DNA from 4 places in the Nocardia sp. CDC160 genome. Region 4 is predicted to be linked to each of the others. Evidence: riboswitches for the same ligand, from Rfam matches in the RefSeq annotation. Region 4 holds a riboswitch; each other region holds the start of a gene.

What was found. Region 4 has a riboswitch for cobalamin ahead of metE (5-methyltetrahydropteroyltriglutamate--homocysteine S-methyltransferase). Riboswitches for the same ligand answer to the same signal wherever they lie in the genome.
Region 1: linked by a shared signal. The riboswitch ahead of VMT40_RS17910 (CbtB domain-containing protein) and the one ahead of metE (5-methyltetrahydropteroyltriglutamate--homocysteine S-methyltransferase) in region 4 are both predicted to bind cobalamin.
Region 2: linked by a shared signal. The riboswitch ahead of VMT40_RS35765 (FecCD family ABC transporter permease) and the one ahead of metE (5-methyltetrahydropteroyltriglutamate--homocysteine S-methyltransferase) in region 4 are both predicted to bind cobalamin.
Region 3: linked by a shared signal. The riboswitch ahead of VMT40_RS02355 (HoxN/HupN/NixA family nickel/cobalt transporter) and the one ahead of metE (5-methyltetrahydropteroyltriglutamate--homocysteine S-methyltransferase) in region 4 are both predicted to bind cobalamin.

The regions. Positions count from the first base shown of each region.
Region 1 is NZ_JAYKYT010000003.1:700,490-704,695, reverse strand. It holds gene VMT40_RS17925 (helix-turn-helix domain-containing protein) at 1-370, opposite strand, end outside; gene VMT40_RS17920 (histidine phosphatase family protein) at 809-1,381, opposite strand; gene VMT40_RS17915 (CbtA family protein) at 1,378-2,220, opposite strand; gene VMT40_RS17910 (CbtB domain-containing protein) at 2,242-2,409, opposite strand; cobalamin riboswitch at 2,494-2,632, opposite strand; gene VMT40_RS17905 (hypothetical protein) at 3,106-3,489, shown strand; gene VMT40_RS17900 (SGNH/GDSL hydrolase family protein) at 3,507-4,206, shown strand, end outside.
Region 2 is NZ_JAYKYT010000009.1:9,401-13,606, reverse strand. It holds gene VMT40_RS35770 (ABC transporter substrate-binding protein) at 1-653, opposite strand, end outside; gene VMT40_RS35765 (FecCD family ABC transporter permease) at 666-1,697, opposite strand; cobalamin riboswitch at 1,732-1,868, opposite strand; gene VMT40_RS35760 (TetR/AcrR family transcriptional regulator C-terminal domain-containing protein) at 1,870-2,454, opposite strand; gene bioB (biotin synthase BioB) at 2,566-3,603, shown strand; gene bsaP (biotin synthase auxiliary protein BsaP) at 3,726-3,941, shown strand; gene VMT40_RS35745 (DUF2567 domain-containing protein) at 3,941-4,206, shown strand, end outside.
Region 3 is NZ_JAYKYT010000001.1:559,589-563,794, forward strand. It holds gene VMT40_RS02340 (BTAD domain-containing putative transcriptional regulator) at 1-52, shown strand, start outside; gene VMT40_RS02345 (ABC transporter permease) at 36-818, opposite strand; gene VMT40_RS02350 (ATP-binding cassette domain-containing protein) at 815-1,759, opposite strand; cobalamin riboswitch at 1,888-2,080, shown strand; gene VMT40_RS02355 (HoxN/HupN/NixA family nickel/cobalt transporter) at 2,112-3,215, shown strand; gene VMT40_RS02360 (class I SAM-dependent methyltransferase) at 3,158-3,997, opposite strand; gene VMT40_RS02365 (hypothetical protein) at 4,015-4,206, opposite strand, start outside.
Region 4 is NZ_JAYKYT010000002.1:729,301-733,506, reverse strand. It holds gene VMT40_RS10810 (DUF445 domain-containing protein) at 1-677, opposite strand, end outside; gene VMT40_RS10805 (helix-turn-helix domain-containing protein) at 764-1,663, shown strand; cobalamin riboswitch at 1,800-2,001, shown strand; gene metE (5-methyltetrahydropteroyltriglutamate--homocysteine S-methyltransferase) at 2,140-4,206, shown strand, end outside.

The sequences.
Region 1 (4,206 bases), on a different contig from region 4:
TCTGAAGCAATCCCGGGAGGATGGTGATCTTCCAGACCGAGATCTGGCGCGCGGCCTCCTCGAGGCCGAGGTAGTAATCGAAGCCTTCGCGGACGTCGTCGGCGTAGGCGCGCCACCATCCGCCGCCCTGCTTTTGCGTCGTTCGTACCTCGAGCGCCAAGTCGAGCAGTACCTGGCGCTCGTCGGTTGTGGCGTCGTACGCGTCGCACAGGGCGTTGATGTACAAGTCCGACACCTTCGTCGGCAGCCCGTCCTCCATGCGCCCGATGGTTTGCGGCGACACCCCGATCACGCGCCCACCCTCGGACTGTCGCATATTCTTCGCCTCGCGCAGTCGCCGCAATTCCCGGCCTAATGCCCTGCGCCCCATGGTCGATCCGCTTGTCATCTCGTTAGCCTCACTATCGGACGCTCCGAAATATGGAAGACCCCACCGCGGTGGACTTCGCCACGGGGGCCTCTGTAATGGAATAACCCCATCCCGCAAGCGGATTCGGGCATTTCAAGGTTCCGCCATCCGCTTATCCAGAGTGTACTCGTGGCAGGCCAGCGGCATTCGGCCTTTTCGTTTCGGTTCGCGACGAGTCAATGGAGATGAACTGTGGGACAGCCTATTTCACATGAGGTTCCAGACTATCCGGTCCAGAATTTGGAAGTTGCCAAGCGGGGGTTGGATTCCCATCGGGAGTGTGGGAAGGAGTGTGAGGCGCGGCGGTATTTCGCGGGGTTGGTGCCGTATTTGGAATTGTTGGCGAAGCGGCGGGCCGCGTCCTCGGGGTGGAATCTGTGGACCGAGCGGGGGTGAGGGTCAAGGTGCGAGGGGGTGGGCCGTGGTGCGGAGCGTCCAGGCGGGGGAGCGGTGGTGCAGGGTGGTGGCGGTCAGCGGCGGGATGTCTATGCGCCAGAAGGACTCTGCGGGGGAGTTCAGGGTGCAAAGGACTGCCGCGCGGACCACGCCGGGGTGGGTGATGGCGATGATGCGGTCGCCGGTTCCGGCCACGGTGTCGAGCCACGTACGTACGCGGGTGAGGAGGTCGGTGAGGGACTCGCCGCCGTGGGAGCGGTGTGCGGGGTCGGTGAGCCAGCCCATCAGCTGCTCCGGGGCCAGCTCATCCATGGACTTGCCCGACCACGTGCCGCAATCCAGGTCGCGCAGTGCGGGTTCCGGGGTTCCGGTGAGGCCCAATGCCTTCGCGGTCTGCGCAGTGCGGAGCTCCGGTGCGCACAGGACCTGGCCGGGTTCCAGGCCGGGCAGGCCGCCCGCCTTCGCCGCGGACCGCTCACCCAATGGGTTGAGCGGTTCGTCGGCGGGGAAGCGGGCGGCCTGTACCGCGTCGGTGATCGCGTGCGTGATCAGCGTGAGCCGGGTGACCGCGCTCATGCCGCCGCGGGAGTGGTCCGGTCGGCACGCTCGCCGAGCAAGCGCGGGGCCAGCCAGGCGAAGCCGACACCGATGACGACCCACAGGATCAGTTGGGCGGCAAAGGAGTACAACCGGAAGTGGTACAGGTCGTCGGCCGGGAAGCCCGGGTAGACGATGGTGCCCGAGGGATCCTTCAGCGGCTGTGGCGTCTCGGTGGCGAAGTCGCCGTATTCCTTATTGGCCGACAGGTGCCCCAGCGAGGGCAGGATCAGCATGACGATCGCCATGACTACGGTGAACGAGGCCGCCCCGGCGATGGTCGCAGTCCAATTGCCCAGGCGCGCGGCCAGTTTGCGCCCCACCCAGATGGCGGCCAGCAGGACGGCGGCGCTGATCACGATCATGGCCACGAACAGTCCGGTGCGTTCCTTGATGGTCTCCGGATGCCCGATGGAGGGCGGGTTGGCCGGGTACTTCAGGAACGGCACCGCGTACAGGGTCAGGAACATGCCGCCCGACACGAGCAGCGCCAGATTCCGTGCGGTGATCTTCCCGACCCGGCGCAACGCCAGGAAGTAGACGACCGCGAAGAGCGCGCCCATCGCGGCACCGAACACGATCATGCCGAAGGGCAGACCGAAGTTCTGCTGCTGGGAGCGGGTGAAGAGGTCCGGACCCATGTCGCCCATGGGTTTTCCGGCGGCCTTGTCCAAAGCCATCTGCGCGTCGTCGCGCCCAGACTCGTAGTCGATGGCCCGGTTGATGATGGGCTCGGCCATGATCCGTGCGAAGACGAACGCCAGCAATCCACCGAGCGCGCCCAGCAGGACGCCTCGGCCGATGATCCGCTTTTCCATTGTGGTGACTCGATCCCTTGGCTAGTGGCAGGGGAAACCGAGGAAGTGCCGTCCGTCGTGGACGAATTCGTGCACGTGCATGTCGTTGCCGAAGATCGACACCGCGCCCTGGTCGATACCGATGAAGTAGATCGCCAGCAGCGCCAAGAGTGTGGTGCCGATCAACCACACCGGGGTGGGGATGGAAATGGAGACGGCACCGAGGCCGGAACGGGGAGCGTAGGACGTCGCCACGGGAACTCCTAGGGTGGGAGGGGGTTACGCGCCCCTCGGCCGATATTTACCTCGGCGGCCGGGGTCTGACTCACACCCGCGCGGAGTGCTCACAGTGGCGCGACCGTCCCGGATTTCCACCGGATTCCACGAATCGCCGATCAGATGACGATACGAGACCCCGAACGAACAGGTCAAACACCCGCCCACACTATGGAACCCACAGCTCCGCTCCCATCGCCCGCCGGAGCTCGCTCTCATCGCCCGAGGGGGCACGGACCTGTTGCCCCGCGACACGGACCTGTTGCCCGCGGCGGCTCGCTCGCTTCGCCTGTGGCTCGGACCCGCTGCCTGTGGGAGCTTCTCCCTGCCGCGCTAGCTGGGGCTGGCACCCTGTCGTCCGCGGGGGTCCCGTGCCTCTCGGTGAGGGCGCTCGCGCTCGTGGCTCGTGGGGCTCGCGCCGAGCTGTCGATGGACCGGAATGGGTCCGGATCGATCTTTGGTTGAAACCTGTTCTATCGTCCGGAAGCGGCTCTGACCAGCTGTTATTCGCCCGTCTGCCCTGGAGATTTGGGGCAGTTTTCCGAATCGGGGTGGGCGGGCCGGATGGGTTGAATACACTCCCCGCTGAAGTGAACATCTGACACTTCAGTTCTGGGATTAGAGGTACACATGAAGTCTGCTACACCGGGGGTTTTCGCTGCGCGCGCCGCGGCGGCTGTGATCGGCGGGGCATTGGTGCTCGCGGGGGCTACCGGATGCGGCAGTGACAAAGCATCGGACGGGTCCCAGGGCGGGACCAGCAGCACCGTCGCGACCTCGCAGGCCGTGAGCTCCGCGCCCGCCCCGACCACGACCGCGGCCCCGGCTCCGACCACCGAAGCGCCCGCGCCCCAGCCCGCCGCCACCGAACCCGCAGCGCCGCAACCGGTCGCGCCGGAACCGGCGCAGGCCCCGCAGCCCGCCCCCAAGCCCGCGCCGCAGACCCAGCAGGCCGAGAAGCCCGCGCCCCCGACCCTGGACGCTCCGGGATTCGAGCCGCGCGCCGGGTACTGAGCGAACTGGACGAGTAGGTGTTGGGCAATGGCGGGCGGTGGGTGTGCGCCACCGTCGTAGCGCTCGCGGCATCGCTGACCGCGGCGGGCGGCGCGGGTGCCGATCCGGCTCCCGCGGGTAAAGACCTTGTGGTGCTGGGTGATTCGTTCTCCGCGAACGAGTGGGACCACTTCACCGGCCGCGACGACTGCAATCTGCACGGGCGCACGGCCTGGCCGGTGCAGCTGAGCCAGCTGATGGGCGTGTACGGGACCGATCGGGTCGACGACCCGTCGTGTCCGGGCGCGTCGATCGACAGCGGGCCCGGGTGGACGCTGGCCCAGCAGGCGCAGCGGGCGGACAAGGAGGGCGCGTTCGGGCCGGACACCAAGCTGGTGACCATCCAGTTCGGGATGAACGACAAGTGGGGCGCGTCGGATCAGACCCTGTGGAATTCCTTGCAGTCCTGTGTTTTCAACCTCGTCCTGGGCTGTGATCCCGAGGCGATCGAACAGCACCGGATACCTGATTACACCGGGGTCTCCGGTGCGGCGATGGCCAAGCGCATGAGCAATGCCGTCACCTACATCAAGTACTACGCACCCAACGCGCGCATCGTATTCGTCGGGTACCCGGAGCTTTTCGTGCCGGGCAGTAGCACGGTCTGCCTCAGCATTCTCGGGGTCGCGCCGTTCATCAATCCGCGTGGACGCGCGGTGGTCGAATACCTCGACCGGA
Region 2 (4,206 bases), on a different contig from region 4:
TCGGAGGCGCTGTCGAAAACGAAGACGGTGGGGGGCTGCTCGGGCCGAGGGGCGGATTGCAGGGCGGAGAGGCGGCGGTCGAGATCGCTCGTCACCTCCGTGGCCCGATCCGTGCGGCCGGTGATCGCGCCCAGCGCGGTGAGATCCGTGCGCAGGGCCGTCCACGGGTCCACCACGCCGCGTTCACCGTCGGGGCGGCGGCAGCTCTCGGTCAGGATGTACGGGGCGACCCCGGCGGTTCGCAGCGAATCCGGGGTCAGATTCGCGGACTCCGAGTAGCCGTAGTTCCAGCCCGCCACCATGACATCCGGCCGTTGCGCCAGCACCGTCTCTCGCGAAGGGTAATCCGGCGCAACAGAATTCAGCTTGTCCACGGCATCCCCGTAATGCTTGCGCAGCGTGTCCGCATCACGCTTCAGGCTCGACACCGCCACGGTCCGGTCTTGCGCTCCCAGCGCCAACACCATGGAGATCAGGTTCCCGTCATTGACGAACATCCGTTGCGCGGGCGACGGAAACCTCTGCTCCACACCGCAATTGCGCACTGACAGGTTCCCCGAGGCTGCGTGCGGCGACGCGCACCCCGCCAGCGCCACCGCGGCGGCGACCAGCGCCAGGACCGGACGTGCCGGGAGCTTCGAAACCTTCTTCACGACTGCCTTTCGTCATGCGGCACCGAACCGGTAGCTGCGGCGGCCCAATAGGAGCAGGAACGCGGGGGCTCCGATGAGGCCGGTGAGGACACCCACCGGGATTTCGGTGGGGCGAACCAGAATTCGGGTGGCGGCGTCGGCGACCACCAGGAACAGCGCTCCACACAGGGCGCTGGCCGGGAGCAGCACCCGATGGCGGGGACCCACCAGCAGGCGGGCGGCGTGGGGGATCACCAGGCCGACGAAGCCGATCCCACCCGACACCGCGACCAGGACCCCGACCAACACCGCCAGCAGCACGAACAGCGCGATCCGCAGCTCCCGCACGGAAACTCCGATCGAGGTGGCCGTGTCCGCACCCAGGTTCAGCGCGTCGAGCGAATTCGCCGCCAGCAGCAGTGCGACCAACGCGGCGGCGACCACACACGCGGGCAACAGGATTCGGGTCCAGTCCGCGCCCGCCAAACTGCCCAGCAGCCAGAACAACACCGACTGCGCCGCCGACGGATCACTGCTGCGGAAGATCAGAAAGCTGCTGAAGGCGGAGAAGGCGGAGCCCAGCACGGTGCCGGTGAGCACCAAACGCAGTGGGTCGAGCCCACCTTGGGCCATGGCGATCAGAAAGACCGCCGCGGCCGCCGCCAGCGCACCGGCCAACGCGCCCGCCGAAAGCGCCCACAGTCCAGCACCCGCGAACAGTCCCGAAGTAATGACGGCCGCCGCCCCGACACCCGCTCCTGAAGAGACGCCCAGTAGATAGGGATCGGCAAGCGCATTGCGCACCAGCGTCTGCATGGCCACCCCCGCCACCGCGAGCCCAGCCCCGACGACCGCCGCGAGAATCGTTCGCGGCACCCGCAATTGCCACACGATGGTGTCCAGCCCGAGATTCGCGGAAGGCTGTCCACCGAGTCGGCTCCGGAGTACACCGACCACCTCGCCGAGCGGAATGTTCTCGGCCCCGAATCCGGTCGCCACCACGATGGCGACAACCAGCAATATCCCCATGACGGGCAGGGCTATCGACGGGCGCGCACGCCTCATCGACGAAGCTCCTCCAGGCAAATCGCGGCCTCTCGAGAGTGCTGCGCGGCGGGGGAGGTCTGACTCGCACGGGCGGACCCGTGCTCACAGTGGCGCGACCGTTCCGGAATTGCACCGGATTCCCGCACCCACCGACGATGACCGGACGGACTCTACCGTCCGGAACTATTTCTCAGCGAATGCGGCTGCCCAGCAGGTGGCGGACGCCGCTGACGAACAACTGCAGGCCGAAGTCGAAGCGGGCGGTCGCGTCGGTGGTGTCGTAGAGCGGTGAATGTTCCTCGGCGAGAGCGCCTACCGAGTCCATTTGAATGCGCGACTGTTCGTCGACGGTCTGGCCGAGGACGTAGTAGAGCAGCGTGTAGGCGGCCAGGTCGGCTTCCTCGCGCGTCATGCCCGCGCGAATTGCCGCGCTGGCCAGGCGTTCCCGGCCCTTGCTGGTGGTGAGCCGGGACGCGTAGGTGGCCGAGACCAATTCGGCCCCGTCGCGGTAGGCCAGCAGGCATTCGCGCAGCCGGTGCGCCAATTCGGTCATCTGCTTGGACCACTCGTCCGCGGCGACCGGCTCGTCCATGGGCGCGAGAATGCGGTCGGCGACCGCGCCGAGCAGGGCCTGTTTGTTGGGGAAGTGCCAGTACAGCGCGCCCGGCTGGACGTGCAGCGAGGTGGCCAGGCGGCGCATGGTGAGATCCGCCAATCCGTACTGGTCGAGAATGGCGATCGCGCCGTCGACCACGTCCGTGCGATGGAGTTGCACTGAAAAACCCGACCCTCTCGTGTTCCGGCTCACGTTCCGGACTGCTAGCCTACCCTGAACACCGTTCAAGTTGCTCGGCCACACCGGCCGGACGAAGGGATTCGCGCGGATATGACTCAGGCAGCCGTCACCACCGAAGCCGGTAGCACTGCAGGCGATGACATTCTCGCCATCGCCCGCGAGCAGGTGCTCGAGCGCGGCGTGGGCCTGGATCGGGACCAGACCCTCGAGGTCCTGCGGCTCGGCGACGACCGGCTCGAGGAGCTGCTCGGTCTGGCGCACGAGGTCCGCATGAAGTGGTGCGGCCCGGAGGTCGAGGTCGAGGGCATCATCTCGCTCAAGACCGGCGGCTGCCCGGAGGACTGCCACTTCTGTTCGCAGTCCGGCCTTTTCCAGTCGCCGGTGCGCGCGGCCTGGCTCGACATCCCGTCCCTGGTCGAGGCCGCCAAGCAGACCGCCAAGACCGGCGCGACCGAATTCTGCATCGTGGCCGCCGTGCGCGGACCCGACGAGCGGCTCATGGCGCAGGTCGCCGCGGGCGTGGAGGCCATCCGCAACGAGGTCGACATCCAGGTCGCCTGCTCGCTGGGCATGCTCAACCAGGAGCAGGTCGATCAGCTGGCCGCCATGGGCGTGCACCGCTACAACCACAATCTCGAGACCGCCCGCTCGTACTTCCCGAACGTGGTCACCACCCACACCTACGACGAGCGCTGGGAGACCCTGCGCATGGTCCGCGAGGCGGGCATGGAGGTGTGCTGCGGCGGCATCCTCGGCATGGGCGAAAGCCTGGAGCAGCGCGCCGAATTCGCCGCCGACCTGGCCCTGCTCGAGCCCGACGAGGTGCCGCTGAACTTCCTCAACCCGCGCCCGGGCACCCCGTTCGGCGACCTCGAGGTGCTCCCGGCCGCCGACGCCCTGCGCGCCGTCGCCGCCTTCCGTCTCGCGCTGCCGCGCACCATCCTGCGTTTCGCGGGCGGGCGCGAGATCACCCTCGGCGACCTGGGCGCCAAGCAGGGCATCCTCGGCGGCATCAACGCGGTCATCGTCGGCAACTACCTGACCACCCTGGGCCGTCCCGCCGAAGCGGACCTGGATCTGCTGGGCGAGCTCAAGATGCCGATCAAGGCGCTCAACGAAACCCTCTGAAAAACTGGGGGTCCGGGGCCGCGGCGGCGGACCCGCGCTTACTGTAGGGATGTGGGGGTCGCAAACCCCCGCTGTCCCCCAAACGGTCGAGTTTCGGACACGAAGGATCTTTCGAGGTGGTCGTGGAGATCGAGGAGCGCTACAACCCGTTCACGGGCAAGCGGATCGTGCCGGGTCTGGAAGATCCCGTACCGGCCGCGGCCGCACTGGGTTTGGAGCCGCCGCGTTTCTGTGAGCAGTGCGGTCGCCGGATGATCGTGCAGGTCAGCCCCGACGGCTGGTGGGCCAAGTGCTCCCGGCACGGCGTGCTGGAGTCCTCGAGCCTGGAACGCCGCTAGTGGCAACCACACTCACCGCCGAGCCGGGCGGACTACGCGTCGATGTCGTGATGCGGGAAGTGCGCGCGGCGGCGGTGGTGTTCGCCGCGCTGGCCGCGGTGAGCGCGCTGGCCGGGGTGGTCTGGGCCTTCCTCGCACCCGCCGAGCAGCTGCTGGTGGTGGAGCCGGACCGGGGGACGGCCCTGACCGGCGAGAGCATGCACCGGTTCGACGCCCTGGCGATCTTCGTGCTCATCGGGATCGTATTGGGCGTCGTGGGCACGGC
Region 3 (4,206 bases), on a different contig from region 4:
AGGGGCGGAATCGGATTGGAGCAATCTGGTCTCGATCACGCTCGCTTGTTGAACGTGGCCCGCGACCACACGTATCCGACAATGGCGAACCCGGCGCACCAGGCCAGCGCGGCGGCGGTGTAGCCGCCCGACGGGTGTCCGGTGAGAAACCCGCGCAGGGATTCGATGATCGGGGTGAAGGGCTGGTACTGCGCGAACTGCTTGACACCCGCGCCCATCTTGTCGGCGGGCACGATCGCGCTGCTCAGGAAGGGCAGCATGATCAGCGGCACCACGGACATGCCCGCGGATTCCGGGGTCTTGGCCGCCATGCCCAGCGCCACGACCAGCCAGGAGGCTGCGAACGAGGTCGCGAGCACGATGCCGATCGCACCGAGCCATTCACCGGCGCTCGCCGGGGACCGGAAGCCCAGGGCGAAGGCCACACCGAGCACGGCCGCCAGGGCGATCACATTGGTGAGGATGGTGGCCGCCACGTGGCCGGTCAGCACCGCGCCCCGCGACACGTCCATGACCTTGAACCGGTTGATGACGCCCTTGGCCATGTCCGAGCTCACCGAGACCGCGGTGCCGGAGAGCCCGTAATTGATGGCCAGCAGCAGCATGCCGGGAGTCGCGTAGTCGATGTAGTGCCCGCCGACATTGAAGGCGCTGCCGAAAACGTAGACGAAGATCAGCAGCATCATCACCGGCATGAGCGCGGCATTGAAGACCGTGACCGGGTTGCGGACGATGTGTTTGAAGTTGCGGCGCAGCATGATCGACGAATCGCCGATCGCGGCGGCCAGGGGGCTGGGGGTGATGGTCGCGGTGCTCATTGTGCTTCGGCCTCCGTGGTGGCGTGCCCGGTCAGGGCGAGGAAAACGTCATCGAGATCAGGGGTATGGATGGAGACCTCATCGGCCTCGAGGGAGTGGTCGGCGAGCCGATCCAGCAGCGCGCGCAGGGGTTTCGTGCCGCCATTGCCCGGCACCTGCAGGGTCAGTGCGTCGTGGTCGGGGGTGGCGACGGGCAGCACCCGCAGCGCCGCTTCGAAAGTCGCGCGGTCGCCGAACCGGAGCTGGATGTAGCTGCCGGGCACCTGCCGCTTGAGGTCGTCGGGGGTGCCCTGGGCGACGATGCGTCCGCCGTCGAGCACCGCGATCTGGTCGGCGAGCTGGTCCGCCTCCTCGAGGTACTGGGTGGTGAGGAAGATGGTCACGCCGTCGGCGACCAGTTCTCGCACTATGTCCCACAGGGCGCGGCGGCTGCGCGGATCCAGGCCGGTGGTCGGCTCGTCCAGGAAGACGATTTGCGGCCGGGTGACCAGGGTCATCGCCAGGTCCAGCTTGCGGCGCATACCGCCGGAGTAGGTGGAGGCCTGCTTGCGCGCCGACTCGGTCAGTGCGAAGCGCTCCAGCAGCGAATCGACCACCTGCTTGCGGTCATTGCCGCGCAGCCGGTGCAGATCGGCCATCAGCTGGAGGTTCTCCTCGCCGGTGAGCAGATCGTCGACGGCCGCGAACTGACCGGTGACCCCGATCGACGCGCGGACCGCCTTGGTCTGCGTGGCGATGTCGTAGCCCGCGACCCGCGCCGTCCCGCCGTCGGCAGTGAGCAGCGTGGTCAGGACATTGACCGTGGTGGTCTTGCCCGCGCCGTTGGGACCGAGCAGCGAGAAGATGGTGCCCGCACCGATGGTCAGATCGATGCCGTCGAGGATCGTCTTGTCCCCGTATGCCTTGCGCAACCCGGAGGCCGCGATTGCTGTGCTGTTCATGGCGACAACATTCGCCGGGCCGCCTGATACGGACCTGACACCGACCTGACATGCCCGCTGATACCCGATTTTCCCTGCTCAGACCTGTCTTTTGCGGGCCGGGCTTGCCGCCGTGCTCACCTGCCGCCTAGCGTGAGGGCCGCCGTGGTGCTCGGGAAACCGGTGGGAAACCGGTGCGGCCCTCGCCACTGTGATCGGTTAGTCGGTGCGTCGTCCGGTCCGCTCGCGCGGGCCGGGGTCACGGAATCTCGGTTCCGGAAGACCAGACACGCCGGTGTTCGACCCGTCAGCCAGGAGACCGGCCACGGCACCAACGAACCCCGTCCACGAGGTGCTGGAGAGGCCGCCCTAGATGTCCCTGCCCGAAAACCCGGTCCCGAGAACGCTTCCCGCCCTGCGTTGGGAGCGCCGCGACTGGCTCCGCACCGGCGGACTGCTCGCCGTCATCGCCGTGATGCACATAGTGGCGTTCGGCATTCTGTTCGCGCTGGTGCTGCCCCAGCACTACACCGTCGGCACCCAGGTGTTCGGGGTCGGGCTGGGTGTCACCGCCTACACCCTGGGCATGCGGCACGCCTTCGACGCCGACCACATCGCCGCCATCGACAACACCACCCGCAAGCTCATGGCCGACGGCAAACGCCCGGTGTCCGTGGGCTTCTGGTTCGCGCTCGGCCATTCCACCGTGGTGGTGCTGCTGGCCGCCGGGATCGCGGCCGGGGCCCGGGTGGCCACCACGCTGGTCGACGACGACTCCAGTGCGCGAAAGGATCTGGGCCTGGTCGCCACGCTCAGTTCCGGCACCTTCCTGTATCTGATCGCCGCGCTGAATCTGGTGGCACTGGCCGGAATCTGGCGGGTGTTCAAGGCCATGCGGGCCGGACAGTTCGACGAGCACGAGCTCGAACGGCACCTGGACAATCGCGGTTTCATCAATCGGATCCTGGGACGGTTGACCCGCTCCATCACGCGACCCGGGCAGATGTATCCGATCGGCCTGCTGTTCGGCATCGGCTTCGACACCGCCACCGAGGTGACGCTCATGGTGATGGCCGGGTCCGGCGCGGCCGCGGGCCTGCCCTGGTACGCCATCGTCTGCCTGCCGCTGCTGTTCGCCTCGGGCATGAGCCTGTTCGACACCCTCGACGGCACCTTCATGAATTTCGCCTACCACTGGGCGTTCTCGAACCCGGTGCGCAAGGTGTACTACAACCTGACCATCACCGGGCTCTCCATCGCGGTGGCCTTCCTGATCGGCACCATCGAATTGGTCGGCATCGTCCACGACAAGCTCGATCTCACCGATCCGATCACCGCCTGGATCGCCGGAATCGACCTGAACAATGTGGGATTCGTGATCGTCGGCCTGTTCGTGGCGGTGTGGGCGATCGCGCTGGCCTACTGGCGGCTGGCGAAGGTCGAGTCGCGCTGGTCCTTGACGGCCGAAAGGCCGTAGAGCACAGGGATGATCGGGGCGGTCTCGGGCAGCCGCCACCAGCCGTTGTCGGTGCGGACCATACCCGGCCAGCGCGGCCACGGGAGCGTCTCGGTCTCGGTGAGGCCGGTGATGCGCAGGCCCGCGGCCAGCAGGGCATTGATCACCTCGCCCAGGCCGTGCCGCCATTCGTAGGCGGTGGTGTCGGTGGTGAGGTCCGGGCCGTCGGTGTAGGTGTGGACGCTGTCGCGGCGCTGGGCACCCCGGCCTTCGAGGTAATCGTCGTGCAGCACAAGGCGATTCGGGTCCTCGCCCGGCGCCGGGGTGGGGCCGAGGGCGTGCAGCAGTGGATGGAATTCGACCAGGTAGAACAGCCCGCCGGGCCGCAGGAGATCGGCGATCACGCGGGCCCAGCGGTCCAGGTCCGGCAGGTAGCAGAGCGCGCCCTTGCCGGTGTAGACGATGTCGAAGCCCCTGCCGGTCAAGGACTCTCGCGCGTCGTAGACGTCCGCGCACACGTATTCGACGGTGTCCCCGGCCAATTCGCGGGCATGCCGCACCGACTCCGGCGAGAAGTCGAGACCGACCGTACGGGCCCCGCGCCGCGCGAATTCGATTGTCTCCGTGCCGAGATGGCATTGCAGGTGCAGCACATCGCGATCGCGCACCTCGCCGAGGGCATCCCATTCGAACGGCGCGAACCAATAGCCCGAATCATGGTCCCGATAGAAACTGCTGGCGGCGTGAATGCCCGCGCGGGCATCCCAATTGCGACGGTTCACCGACAGGGGATCGATGCTCACGCCGCCATGCTAGGTCGTCAGAACAGGGACTGGGCGTCGGCCGCGATGAAGAAGCCGTGACCGTCCACCGAGCAGCGCACCCCACTCTGCATGGATTCGCAGATCACCCCGCGCACACCGATGGTCTGACCGTATTCGAGGACCTTGCCGCCACCCTCGTGATTGCCCGGCGCGGTCGAGCCGTCGGTGGGCGGGCCGACGTAGACACC
Region 4 (4,206 bases):
CCGCCGAAAGCGGGCATGAGCCAAGGGGAATGGGTGAGCGCCCAGGTCAGCATCTGGACGACGCCGAGCACCGTGCCGAAAATCAGACCGGACCGCACGATGAAGCGCAGCTCATTGCGCCCCACCCGGCGCACCATCTCCACCAGCAGCGACTTGTCGTCCACCAGCGCGCTGATGGCCATGCCGCGCAGGTCCATCACCTGATCGAGATTGGTGCGCAGGTCGTAGACGATGTCCTCGATGAGCTGCGGCAGATCCCGTTGCGCCCGTTCGATAATGGCGCGCTGCGCGGCCTCGGGCATGTTCACCCAGAGCCGCGGCTGATGCTTCAGCATCATGGCGCGCACCATGTGATCGACTCCGGCATCGAGGGGTTCGCGCAGGCGCGTGGTCAATTCGGCGATATCGATGCGGGCGATGATGTCCTGCGGATCGATGAGCTTGCCGAACATGAGATCCACCGCGATGGTCGCCATGCGCGGCGCGGAGCGGGGGATAACGCCCTGCCAGCCCAACCACGGTGGGATGCCCTTGAATTCGAGCGGGTACATGAGCATCCGCACCGCGACGATCTTGGTGATCCAGCCGATGAGTGCGGCGACGACGGGAATGGAACAGTAGAGCAGCCAGTGGTCGGCGAAATCCGCGATCACGACCGGTTCGGCCCCTGTATCCACATGGTTGCCACGGCCTACTCCTCGGTGCGATTATCCGTATCCAGCGATACGGTTATTCGTATCGCGGCTCAGGCTAGGAGACGCGCGTGCCCGCTGGCAAGACCCAGAGCTCTCCGCCCACGCACCGGGTCATTTCCATCATCGAACTGCTGGTCGCCGCACCCGGCCCGCTGACCTCGGCCGAGATCGCCGACGGCCTGGAGCTGAACCGCTCCACCGCGGGCTCGATCCTGGCCGCGCTCGCCGACCGCGGCTGGGTGCGCAGACTGCCCGACCTCAGTTACGAGCTGGGCCCGGCACTCGCCGCGCTGGGTCGCCGTGCCACCGGTGCGAACGACGAGCGCGCGTGGCTGGACCGGGAATTGGAGCGCCTGGCCGATCGCGTCGACTGCGGCGCGGCCCTCACCACCATCACCCTCGACCACCTCGAATTCCTGGCCGTCACCCGCGACCGCTACACCGTCGGCATCGAGGCCGGCGCCCGCATCCCCCTGCTGGCCCCCGCGGGCGCGGCCATCATCGCCCACTGGGGCACTGCCCGCCAAGAGGATTGGCTGCGCACCCGCGGCCCCGAGCGCCGCGCGGAATACCGCGCGGTCCTGTCCACCCTCCGGGCTACCGGACACTGCGTCTGGAAACTCGAATCCGACAGCATCCCCAATGTCCGCGTCCTCTCCGAGGTCGCCGACCACCTCGCCGACCATCCCGCGAGCAAGGAACTCCGCGGCCGCGTCCTCGCCCAACTCGCCGCGATCGGCGGCAGCGCCTACGACCAACGCACCCTCGACCGCGACATCCCGCTCGCGGTGAGTTACATCGGCGCACCGGTTTTCGACAGCGGCGGCCACGCGGTCATGGAGTTACAGATCGGCCCCTTGCGCGACGACGTCACCCGCGCCGAGCGCCGCCATTACCTCTCCGAACTGTCCACCGCCTCCCGCCGCATCAGCGCCGCCCTCGATTCTCTCCCCACCCGCCTCCCCTGATCGCCGAGTGACACACCCGGGAGGGGTTTTGCCCGAATTCGCCTCCCGGGTGTGCCACTCGGCGGTTATGGGGAGGGGGATATGCTGGCGGATGCAGTCGGTTCGCCGAGGCAGGGCGGGGTTGGTATCTCGTCGTGCGGTTGGCGTCGAAATCGGTTCTCTCGTAAGGGGGATCGGTGAGAGGGAACCCGGTGGGAATCCGGGACTGTCCCGCAGCGGTATGCAGGAACGAACGCCGTCATGAGCACTGGGCGAGTACGTCTGGGAAGCGATGGTCAGTAGGGGGCCGGGAGGCCGGGCCTGCGAGTCCGAATACCTGCCGAGTGTGTCGGGTACGCCGTATCCGGCGGTCGGCGCCTCGTGGATTGGGTGGACGGGCCGGTGGCTTCGGCGTGCCGTGGGGACACGGGGCCGGGGTCGGGGTTCGTGTGCGCTTGTGGCGGCGGCCAGTGGACTTGGAGCACTGGAGATGACCCGTGACCAAAAGGAATACGTTCAAGGCGACGGTTCTCGGCTTGCCCCGGATCGGGCCGAAGCGAGAGTTGAAGCAGGCCGTTGAGGCGTACTGGGCGCAGCGGATCGACGCCGATGCCCTGCATGCCGTCGGACGGGAACTGCGTGCGGCGCAACTGACCGCGGCGGCCACGGCGGGGCTTGATTCGGTGCCGGTGGGCACCTTCTCGTACTACGACCAAATGCTGGATGCCGCAGCGATGTTCGGGGCGCTGCCGTCTCGGGTAGTGGGGATCGATGATCCGCTGGATCGGTATTTCGCGGCCGCCCGGGGGACCTCGACCGTCGAACCGCTGGAGATGACCAAGTGGTTCGACACCAACTACCACTACCTGGTGCCGGAGTTGGGGCCGGACACCGAATTCGCCTTGCATCCGGAGAAATTGCTCGATGAGCTGGCCGAGGCGCAGGCGCTGGGCGTGGCTGCGCGGCCGGTCGTGATCGGGCCGCTGACCTTCCTGAAGCTGGCCAAGGACGCCGAGGGTGATCCGCTGCGGCGGTTGAGCGGATTGCTGCCGCTGTATCGGGAACTGTTGCGGCGCTTGGCCGAGGCTGGTGCGGCATGGGTGCAGATCGACGAGCCGGTGCTGGTGACCGACCTTTCCGATATGGAGCTCGGCCTGGTGCGAGAAGTGTACGAAGAGCTTTCGGCGATATCCGACCGTCCAGCGCTGCTCGTCGCCACCTACTTCGGACGTCCCGGCCCCGCGTTGCCGATTCTCGTGGACACCGGAATCGAAGGTGTGGCACTCGATTTCAGGTCCGGCACCACCGTCGAGGATGTGACCTCCGTGCCCAGCTTGGCCGGAAAGCTGGTCGTCGCCGGTGTGGTCGACGGCCGCAATGTCTGGCGCACCGACCCGGACCGTGCCCTCGCCACGCTCGGTACCCTGCTGGGATCCACCGGCGAACTGGCGGTCTCGACCTCCAGTTCGCTACTGCACGTGCCGTATTCGCTGGACGCCGAAACGGAGATCGACCCGAGCCTGCGATCCTGGCTGGCCTTCGGTGCCGAGAAGATCGCCGAGGTGCGTCTGCTCGCCACCGCTCTGCACGAGGGAACCGAGGCCGTGGCGGCCGGGTTGTCGACCGCCCGTGCGGCGATCGCGGCCCGCGCCACCGACACCCGTCTGCGCGACGACACCGTCCGCGCACGGTTGGACACGCTGAGCCCCAACGCGACTCGCCGCGCACCGGCCGCGGAACGCCGTGCGCTGCAGCACGACCGCCTCCCCCTGCCCCCGCTGCCGACCACCACCATCGGCTCCTACCCGCAAACCGCGGCCATCCGCCGCGACCGCGCCGCCTTCCGCAAGGGCACGCTCACCCCGGACCAGTACCGCGACCGCATGCGCGCGGAGATCGCCGAAGTCATTGCGCTGCAAGAGAAACTGGGCCTCGATGTGCTCGTCCACGGCGAGCCGGAACGCAATGACATGGTCCAGTACTTCGCCGAACAGCTGACCGGCTTCCTCACCACCGCCAATGGTTGGGTCCAGTCCTACGGCACCCGCTGCGTCCGCCCGCCGATTCTCTACGGCGACGTCACCCGGCCCGAGCCCATGACCGTCGACTGGATCACCTACGCCCAAAGCCTCACCGACAAGCCGGTCAAGGGCATGCTCACCGGTCCGGTCACCATTCTGGCCTGGTCCTTCGTCCGCGACGACCAGCCCCTCGACGTCACCGCCAATCAGGTGGCCCTGGCAATTCGGGACGAGACGCTCGATCTCCAGTCGGCGGGAATCCGCATTATCCAGGTGGACGAGCCCGCCCTGCGCGAACTCCTCCCCCTGCGCGCCGAGGCGAAGGCGGCCTACCTGGTCTGGGCGATCACGGCCTTCCGCCTCGCCACCTCCGGGGTCTCCGACGCCACCCAGATCCACACGCACCTCTGCTATTCCGAGTTCGGCGAGGTCATCGACGCGATCGCCGCGTTGGACGCCGACGTCACGTCCCTCGAAGCGGCCCGCTCCCACATGGAGGTTCTCGACGACCTCAATGCCGCGGGCTTCTCCCTGGGCGTCGGC